Regions from separate parts of the Coprobacillus sp. AF33-1AC genome, predicted to be linked through region 1. Evidence: riboswitches for the same ligand, from Rfam matches in the RefSeq annotation. Region 1 holds a riboswitch; the other holds the start of a gene.

Region 1 (5,365 bases):
TTTTCAAATTGATTATCGGATCATCAAAAAATTTGTAGAAAACTATAACCAATATTATCATGATGATGTGATTGTCTCTTATAAAGAAGGAAGAAATATTTACTTTTACTATGTTAATACAAGTTTAGATATCATGGAAGCAAAGGCCATCTTAGATTTAGTATACAGTTCTCATTTTTTCACTTTACAAACTAAAGAAAATTATCAAAAAAGAATACAAGATATGTTCAGTATTCACTATCAAGCCTATTTTCGTAAAAACTTAAATTTACACGTCGTTAAAAACGAAGATGCTAGTGTTTTCTACAATGAATTAGAAATGATAGTTAAAGCAATACACGAAAAAAAGAAGATACGTTTTCAATATTGCAAACCTTCTTTAAATACAGCACAACCTTTTAAAGAAACCGAACTCGCTCCAATTGATACTATTTTCTCTAATAATGAATATTATTTACTTTGTCAAGGCGCTAAAAATCCCAATGACTGCATTCAATATCGATTAGATTATGTTAAAAATGTAGAAATAGTCAAAGACAGCACAGTTTCATTCAATGCTTTTCAACTACAATCTTTCCAAGAAAAAATAAATCATATGTCTTATATGTATGGAGAAGGACATTTAGAACCGATAGAATTAGATTTTACTCCTGCTGTTTATTCAAATATGATTGATAAATTTGGTAAAAACATTCACCCTACTCAAATCAACAATCAATTATATCGTGTGCAAGTTAATCATATTATCAATAGCACTTTTTATTCATGGATTATTGGTTTTGGTGGACAAATTCAAATATCTGGTAATCAACAACAAATAAATCGTTTTAAAGAATTCTTACAAAATCATTTTTTAAATGAATAACCGTCCATATTATTAATACAGACGGTTATTCACATTGTTCACTTATTATTCACTTATTCACAATTTAATTCACAAATAATGCCTCTATCAGTCACAATCAATACTTTAGCTTCAACGTGATCACTTATTTTATCATAGATACGCCCTGCTGACATTGTTTCCCCTAAAACAGTACTTGGACTATTTGCAACATAACCAATTTTCCCTAGTCCTTCAATTTTTACTTGAATGGCTTCTTTATCATAGTCATTATCCGGTTCTTTAACTAGTATCACTTTCATTCCTTTTTCTAAAAATTGATGTCCAAAATAATATCCTGTACCAGTTAAAGTAAAATATATCGTCTTCATCGTAAGCCCTCCTATCATTGATTACTTGTATTATAGTTGGGCAGATAATAAAATACCGTCTTATTTAAGACGGTATTTTATTGTTTTATTTATCTCATCAAATAATGCAGAACATTTAGCATAGGATGAATCTTGTAATTCTGTTACCAGTTTTTCAACTAATTCTTTTCCTTAGTTAAGTTGAGCAATGCCTTTTACATAAACACACGCATCGCGATATATTTCTCTCTTTTTACCTTGTTTTAAAATCGTATAGAAGCATTGATAAAAGTCTTGATACAATTGTTTACTATAATGCTTTTTTAATAATTCAACATGATAGATTAAAAATCTGCGATTATCCCCTTGATTGCGTTTCTCGAGAACCGTATTTAATCATAAGATCTAAATCATTAGTATTTTTATATACAATAAAAAATTTGTATAACTAGCAAGAATAAGTATATATTTACATTTCTAGTCATTTAATAATAAATAAGATACGAGATTGACTATCACCAAGAATTATTTTGATTAAACTATAATCATATTTAAAAGTCATAAGGGATTCAATGATTTCGTTTGTTTTTTACATATTGTCTGTTAGTTTTATTCATTTAGAATAATATATTTTGATTGATCATTAATAATTTGATAATCATTTTGATGATTCATTAATTTTTGATAATCTATTTTAATGATCTTATTGTCTTGTTTAGATAAAGGATGCGCCCAGATATAGGCTGATATAAAAGCAATACAATAGTCTTCATGAACAGCTATAAAATGAGATAAATGATGTTGCTTAGTTAACAATGAGCCATCTAACCATCGTCCATGTAATTTTAAAAGTTCATCTTTAAATCTTGCTTGAACATCATCTTTAAGATAAAACCAAACTCTTTTCCCTTCAAATTCTTTTAATACTTTTTCTATATTATTCATCTTTCTTTCCTCCTTAAATCTATAAAGAGGATAAAAAAACAATCCCATCGTTATGATGAGATTGAAATTCATATATTCATTTCCCATCATTCAAGCTTTAGCACCTTACATATTGCAGGTTGCTGTGTGATCATTGAGCTTGTCTCTTACACACTCTCTATAGGTAAATTCATTTTATACTTTTTATCATGTATTGTAAAGTTATGAATTTTGTAAATTTAGTTTTTTATTTAGATAAATATAAAAGATAACATTTAAAACAATACCCGCTATTGTTGCAATTGGAGCAGCTAAACCAATATAAGTAAGACTTGCATGTGGTTGAATAGACATATAATAAGCTAATGGTAAACGCACTAATAAGGTTTGTACTAAACCTTGAACCATCACCCATAATGTTTGATCATGACCATTGAAATATCCGACCATACTAAATAAAATCGCTGTAACAATAGTTTCTAAAGCAAATCCTTTTAGATAGTCATATCCTTTATTAATAACAACCTGTTCATTAGTAAAGATTCCAGTTAATAGATTTCCTTTAAAGAAAACAAATATAAAGACGACAAAACCAATAACTAAACCTATTTTTATACCGGTAAACATCGCTTGTTTTGCTCTTTTTTCATCTCCAGCGCCAACGTTTTGACCAACAAAAGAAGCCATTGACTGCATAAGTGAACTAGGTACTAACATTGCAAAATTAACCACTTTACAAGCCACACCATAACCTGATGAAGCTTCTAATCCAAGTCTATTAACAAAAGCGCATAATGCTAAAAATGAAATTTGAGTTAAACATTCTTGTAAAGCTAAAGGTAATCCTATTTTTAACGCTCTTATACAATGAGAATTCATTTTAAAATCATGTTTCGTAATTGTAAAAGGTAAGTCTCTTTTAAATAACAATAACAATGCAAAAACAACACTGACTGCTTGGGCAAACACAGTAGCCATGGCTGCTCCCGATGCATCTAATTTTAAAACTGCAACCAAAAACAAGTCACCCACCACATTAACAAGACAGGCTACCATAACAAATAGTAAAGGAGATTTACTATCTCCTAATCCTCTAAAAATAGCAGATAAAAGATTATATGCAACAATAAAGAAAATCCCTGCTCCACATATACGAACGTAATGAGATGTAAGTGTAATTGCTTCGTGTGGTGCTTGCATGAGTGTAGAGATAGGTCGAGCAAAAACAATCATAACAACGAACAAAATAAATGAAACAGCAGTGAAAACAAGAGTTGATCCACCAATTAAAGATCCAATAGCACCATGTTTCTTTTCACCTATATATCTTGCAATTAAAACTGTTAAACCCATCGCAAATTGGGTAATCACAAAAGTAACTAAATTTAAAACCTGACTTCCTGTTGATACTGCAGAAAGACCAGCAGTTGTCCCAAAGTGACCAACAACTAATAAATCAACTGCACCATAAGCAGCCTGTAATATCAATGCTCCTAAAATAGGCATCATAAATGAAACCAATTTTTTTAAAATACTCCCTTGTGTAAAATCTGATTGTTGATTCATTATTTTCTCCCCCTTTCATTCATAACTTTATAAAATTCATTGATTGTTTTTATTGTACAATCAATATCCTTTTCATTTAAAAAATCTAAACTTTTTGCTAAATCACTAAAATATTCTTGATTAAATTTTTCAAAGATGTATTGCCCTTTGGATGTAACTGTAATGTATGTAATACGACCATCATGTTTGGCGGCTATTTTCTTTAAAAAACCTTTTTCTTCCATTGTATGAATTGTTCTTGTCACACCCGGACGAGGTAAATTTAAATAATCACTTACATCTGAAATTTTTACTTTTTTATTTTGTTGTTCTAATTCAATGATTGCTTCTAAATATCGAATGTAAGATGGTAAAACACCTTGTGGTAGTTGAGGCAATAAATCTAATATTCGTTTTGCCATATAAAATGAATCTAACATTTGTTTAACTTTCTCGCTGTTCATTGTATCCTCCTATATAGTTACCCATGTTAATTACCATAGGTAATTATATGATAATAAAGGATAATGTCAAGGTTCATCTCAATAAAAAAAGAAGATATAAATATATCTCCTATACTTGATAACGAAGCCAGATGGCGTCGCTATCAAATTGATTAACATCTAATAATTTTAAATGAATTAAATCATGATCTATCTTTAATCCATCAAATACGGAAGGCATTTCTTTTCTACCATCAATTCCTGAACCAATTAATAAACTAATTTCATCTAATAAACCTTGGTCTAAAAATGAAGTATTAATAGCAGGATCACCTACAATTCCCATTCTTTCTACATGAAACTCACGAGATAAAATATCACAAGCTTGTTTTAAATCAATATGTTCATGACCACATACGATCCATGAAATATTTTGTTGATCAAGATAATCTAAATATTCTTTTGATACTCTTTCACTTGTAATAATAAGATATGGCTTTTTCATTGAAGATGCATTTGGCCACAAAAGTTTTCCTTTTGTATCTAAAATAACTTCATATCCTTGAGCATCAACTTTCTTTGAAAAGCCGCTTTTACCAAATATTTCTTGATTTTTTGGTTTAAAGAATCCAGGATTAGCCATTTCTAATTCAGCTGTTACCCTTCCACTAACAGTAGTAGGTAAATTAAGTTCATCTAAAGTTTGATAATAATCTTCTACTCCAGGTAATTTTGATGTCATAGCACAATCAACACGCCCATCAACTGACATCATCATATGGCAAATAATATAAGGTTTACTCATCCTATAGTTTTCCTCCATAGACAGGAAAAGAACTGCTTTCGCCATAGTTTTCTATATGTTTAAAATGTTTCAATGTTTCCATATCTTCATCACTAATCATAAAATCAACATCACTATTTGATTTCATATGTTGAGGATTAGCTGTTTTAGGTAAAGAAATAGTACCTAACTGTAGGGTATAACGAATACATAATTGAGCTACTGAAACACCATATTTATCAGCCATTGTTTGAATTTCTTTTTTTTTAAGAATTTCTCCATGACCAATTGGTGAATACGCTTCTACAACAATACCTTGTTCTTTACAATAGTCTACTAAATCTAATGGAGTATTACTAATGTGAAGTAAAATTTGATTGACCATTGGTTTAATCTTGCATGCTTTTAAAATATTTTCAATATCTTCTTTTTGAAAATTAGATACCCCAATTGCTTTTTATTTACCTTCTTTATA
Region 2 (5,365 bases), on a different contig from region 1:
TATCCTTCATCAGTTGCTAATTTTTTAAGAGCACCTTTTTCTTTATCTGTTGTTGCAACGATTCTTTCACGTGCACCTTCTTTACCATATTTCTTTTCACACATTTCTTTAAAAATTCTAAAAGAAATAGAAGTTTCAGTAGTTGTTCCTGATTTAGAAATAACATTAATTGCAAAATCTTTGTCTTCAACATATTTTGCTACTTGTTTGATATAATTTGATGAAAAAGTATTTCCAACATAAATAATTTCAACTTTGTCATCTGAATATAGACCGTTGATTGCTTCAATTGCAGCACGTGCTCCTAAATAAGATCCTCCAATACCGCAAACTAATAATACATCTACTTTTTCTCTTAATTTAGCTGCAGTTTCTTTAATTAATTCAACTTCAGCTTTATCATGGTTTTCAGGTAATTCTACCCATCCTAAAAAGTCATTACCTGCACCAGTTTTGTTTTGAATCATATCATGAATTTCAGCAACTTTATCTTTGTATGATTCTAAATCTTCAGTTAGTTTTGCTTTTGATAAATCTAAGGTAATCATTTAATTTTCCTCCATTACACCTTGTTTAAGCCACTTGTCCATTGCTTGCTCTAAAGGCGAAAATCCTTTAGGCGTTTCTGTGATTAATTTGCGTGGATTTTTATAGTAGATACGTTTATCACGTCTACGATAACGATGATCAATTGCTTTTAAACTCAATTTAGCATGGTTTGTTGCATTATCAAAATCGATAATTTTCACTTTGACTGATTCCCCAACATGAACGTAACTATCAATATTTCTAACAAATTTATCAGATATCTCTGATATATGAATTAAACCAGTAGAATTATCTGGTAATAATGCAAATGCTCCATATGGTTGAATACCAGTTATTTTTACATCTATGATATCACCACATTTTATGTTTTTTGCCATTGACCTCACTCCTTGCGAGGTCATTATAACACAAAATATAGGCATATTAAATTGGTTAATGAAAAATATTTTCATTCAATTTATAATAGGAATAAGGCTAAAAAAATAATTTTAGGAGATAATAAAACAAAATAATTGTAAAAAGTTATAAATTGAATTAAAGTATAATAGTATAAAGAATTAAGGAGTAAGAAAAAATGGATAAAACTGTAGAAGAAATTAAGAAAGTCATTGAAAAATTAAGACCTTATCTTCAAAGAGATGGGGGAGATATTGAATATGTAGATTTCAAAGATGGAATTGTTTTTGTAAAAATGTTAGGTGCATGTGCAGGCTGTACTATGTTGGATGACACATTAAAAGATGGGGTGGAACAAATTTTAATGGAAGAAGTTCCAGGTGTTTTAGAAGTACAAAATGTAGCTCATAATGATTTATTATAATAAGGAATAAAATTGATACAATAATAAGATTAAATGTATTGATAATCATGCTATAATGTTAGTGGTTATTTCTCTTGCATTTAATCTTATTTTGTAATATTATGTTTTTGTTGAATTTTTGATATATTTTATAGCTTATAAGTAAAAGATATTTATAGGTGATGATTTATGGATGAAAGGAAACAAAATCAAATTAAGATAGCTCATATTTTACAAGACATTGGTTTAAATGATGAGCTTATTGAAAAAATAACAAGTTTAAAAAAAGAAGATTATCAATAAAAAAGACTCTTATTAAGAACCACGAGATGAAGATCGATGATGTGGTGGCAACCCTATTGTTTAGAAGGTGCCTTACTTAGCAAGTTTATCTTGAACAATAAGAGAAAGCTTCCTAACTGCTTTCTCTTTAGGAAGCTTTTTTATTTATAATGATGGAGGAAGAAATGAAAGAAAGAGTATTATTTACATCAGAATCAGTATCAGAAGGGCATCCAGATAAAGTATGTGATCAAATAAGTGATGCAATTCTAGATGAATGTTTAAAGCAAGATCCTCATTCACGCGTTGCCTGTGAATGTTTTGCTACAACAAATTTAATTGTCATTGGTGGAGAAATCACGACATCTGCTAAGGTTGATTATGAAAATGTAGCAAGGGATGTTTTAAAGAAAATAGGTTATGACAGTGAAGATAAAGGAATGGATTATCATACATGTCAAATTAATGTTGTTTTAGATACCCAATCAAGTGATATTGCTTTAGGAACAAATGAAGAAGTTGGGGGAGCAGGGGATCAAGGAATTATGTTTGGTTTTGCTTCTAAAGAAACAGAAGGATATATGCCTTTAGCTATTTCTATTGCTCATCACTTAGTACGCTATGCTACTGAAAAAAGACATTCTGGAGAATTCAAATGGGCACGTCCTGATATGAAAGCACAAGTAACTATTGATTATACAAATCCACAACCACGTATTGATACAATTCTTATGTCAATTCAACATGACCCGGATTTTGATGAAGTTGCATTTAAAAAATATATTAAAGAAGAAATTATGGATGCTGTTGTAGAAAAATATTACTTAAATACAGATTATAAGGTACTTATTAATCCAACAGGTCGTTTTGTCATTGGTGGACCTCATGGTGATACAGGATTAACAGGAAGAAAGATTATTGTTGATACATATGGAGGATATGCACGCCATGGTGGAGGTGCTTTCTCTGGTAAAGATCCATCAAAAGTAGACCGTTCAGCAGCTTATATGGCAAGATATATTGCTAAAAATATTGTTGCTGCAGGAATGTGTGATAAAATTGAAATTCAATTATCTTATGCTATTGGTGTAAAAGAACCAACTTCTGTTTTCATTGATACATTTGAAACAGAAAAAGTAAGTCATGCTGTTATTCTATCAGCTATTAAAAATGAATTTGATTTAACACCTGGAGGTATTATTAATACTTTAAATTTAAAGGCACCTATTTATAGTAATACGGCAACATATGGACACTTTGGACGAGGTGATTTAAATTTACCTTGGGAAAAATTAGATAAGGTAGAAATATTAAAAAAATATTTAGGATAAAAAAACTTGGTTATATCAAGTTTTTTTTCTTTTAACGCTTATTCGAAGTAAAAATTAAGGGTTTACAGTATGATTTTAGATAGATTTATTGTATAATATACTTATAGAAAAGGAGGAATTCTTATGAAAATTTCAGTAAGAGGAAAAAACGTAGAAATCACTGAAGCAATTGAAAAGAGGGTGGCAGATAAGTTATCTAAATTAGATAAATACTTCATTGTAAGTGATAACGTTGAAGCAAAAGTATTAGTCAGAACTTATCCTTATGGACAAAAAATTGAAGTTACAATTCCTACTGAGTACGTACTTTTAAGAGCAGAGGTTGTTGATGAAGATTTATATAATGCAATCGATGCTGTAATTGACAAATTAGAAGGGCAAATTAGAAAATACAAGACAAGATTAAATAGAAAATCAAAAGATAATAAACTTGCATTTAATATGGCTTCTATTGAACCACTAGAAGAAGAGGAAGAAGATGTTTTAGTTAAAACGAAAACAATCAATCCAAAACCAATGGATATGGAAGAAGCTATTATGCAAATGGAATTAATTGGTCACTCATTCTTCGTATATCGTGATACAGAATCGAATTCTATTAGTATTGTATATCGTCGTCGTGATGGTGACTATGGTTTAATTGAAACAGAAGAATAACATAATAAAAATCACTAATCGTCAGATTAGTGATTTTTTACATATAAATCCCCTTGATAACAATCTAATTCTTTCATCTTTTTATCAATATCATTTAAGATAGTTACTTTTTTTATAGACCACATTGGAGCGATAAGATCATCCAATTTGCCATCACCAGTCAATCTTTCAATGATAATGTCTTCTCTTATATATCGAAGTTGTTCAACTACTAAATCTATGTATTCTTCTCTGGATAATATTTTGAATTTATTTTCTTTATAAATAGAAGCAAGCTTTGTGTTTTCTACAATATATAGCATATGTATTTTTAATGCTTGAATATCAAGTTGTCCAACAACCTTTGCGGTTTCAAGCATCATTTCTTTTGTTTCATAAGGAAGACCATTAATAATATGAACACATACTTCTAAATTATAATGTCTTAAAAGTTGAAGTCCATCTAAAAATTCTTGATAAGTATGTTGTCGGTTGATGAATTGACCAGTTTGGTCATGAATTGTTTGTAAGCCAAGCTCAATATAAATATCTTTATACTTTTTTAAAGAAGCAAGATATTCAACAATATCTTTAGATAGGCAATCTGGTCTTGTTGCAATTGCAATTTCTTTAACATTTTCCATGTCTAAAAAAGGCTCAATAGCCTTTTTTATTTTATCTAAAGGACCATACGTATTGGTGTTTGCTTGAAAATAAGCAATAAACTCACATCCCGGCCATTTTTGTGACATCATAGATGAAACATCATTAAATTGTGTTAATAAGTCATCTTGAATATGACCGGCATAATCTCCTGATCCACTGCTACTACAAAAGATGCAACCCCCGTATCCTTTAGAACCATCTCTGTTAGGACATGTAAAACCTGCATTTAAAGATACCTTGGCAATCTTTTTATGATAACGAGATTTTAAAAAATAATTGTATGTATAATATCTTTTATTATCATTACTATATTTAAATTTATTCATTTTATCACCAAGCATATTATAACATGAGGAGGGATGATATGGTGTTAGAAATAAAACATTTAACAAAGAAATTTGATGAGCAGTTTTTATTTGAAGATTTGACTATTAAGTTTCCAGAGACAGGGTTAATTGGGATTGTTGGAGAAAGTGGTTGTGGTAAATCTTCTTTGCTCAATATTTTAAGTGGTTTAGATCAAAAATATTTAGGAGATATATTTATTGATGGAAAAAATTTAAAAGAATTTGATGATTTAGGTCAATATCGTAAAGATTATATTTCTTTTGTTTATCAAAATTATCGATTATTTGAATATATGGATGTTTATCATAATTGTTTGGTTTATTGTTGGATAAAGGGGATTGATTATAATGAAAAAGAAGTTGAAAAGTTATTAACTTACTTTGAATTAAATGATGTCAAATATAAGAATGTACGAGATTTATCAGGTGGACAAAAACAACGTATAGCTTTTATTCGAGCTATTTTATGCCATTCTCCTATCATTTTTTTAGATGAGCCTACCGCATCATTAAACAAAGAAAATAAAATTCTTATTTTTCAATTTTTAAAAAAATATAGTCAGCGACATTTAATTGTTATGGTAAGCCATGATCAAAATTTATTATATCGTTATACTGATAAAATTATTGATTTTAATCACCTTCAATCACAATACATCTTTTTCAAACAAAAATATGGCTTTTATTATCCAAATACTAAAAATATCAAGTCGATGTTATATTATTTAATACAATTTTTAAAATATCAAAAGAAA

Evidence for each region. Region 1 has a riboswitch for S-adenosylmethionine ahead of DWZ53_RS00435 (hypothetical protein). Riboswitches for the same ligand answer to the same signal wherever they lie in the genome.
Region 2: linked by a shared signal. The riboswitch ahead of metK (methionine adenosyltransferase) and the one ahead of DWZ53_RS00435 (hypothetical protein) in region 1 are both predicted to bind S-adenosylmethionine.

Annotation. Positions count from the first base shown of each region.
Region 1 covers NZ_QRQB01000001.1:82,998-88,362, reverse strand. Annotated here, with positions in the region: gene DWZ53_RS00445 (WYL domain-containing protein) at 1-865, shown strand, start outside; gene DWZ53_RS00440 (HIRAN domain-containing protein) at 919-1,215, opposite strand; gene DWZ53_RS00435 (hypothetical protein) at 1,804-2,139, opposite strand; SAM riboswitch class I at 2,220-2,305, opposite strand; gene DWZ53_RS00430 (MATE family efflux transporter) at 2,341-3,684, opposite strand; gene DWZ53_RS00425 (MarR family winged helix-turn-helix transcriptional regulator) at 3,684-4,127, opposite strand; gene DWZ53_RS00420 (dihydrofolate reductase family protein) at 4,237-4,911, opposite strand; partial or broken gene DWZ53_RS00415 (aldo/keto reductase) at 4,913-5,365, opposite strand, start outside.
Region 2 covers NZ_QRQB01000025.1:31,942-37,306, reverse strand. Annotated here, with positions in the region: gene DWZ53_RS09290 (glucose-6-phosphate isomerase) at 1-548, opposite strand, end outside; gene DWZ53_RS09285 (CvfD/Ygs/GSP13 family RNA-binding post-transcriptional regulator) at 549-926, opposite strand; gene DWZ53_RS09280 (NifU family protein) at 1,124-1,369, shown strand; SAM riboswitch class I at 1,658-1,755, shown strand; gene metK (methionine adenosyltransferase) at 1,816-2,961, shown strand; gene hpf (ribosome hibernation-promoting factor, HPF/YfiA family) at 3,085-3,618, shown strand; gene DWZ53_RS09265 (TIGR01212 family radical SAM protein) at 3,645-4,589, opposite strand; gene DWZ53_RS09260 (ABC transporter ATP-binding protein) at 4,628-5,365, shown strand, end outside.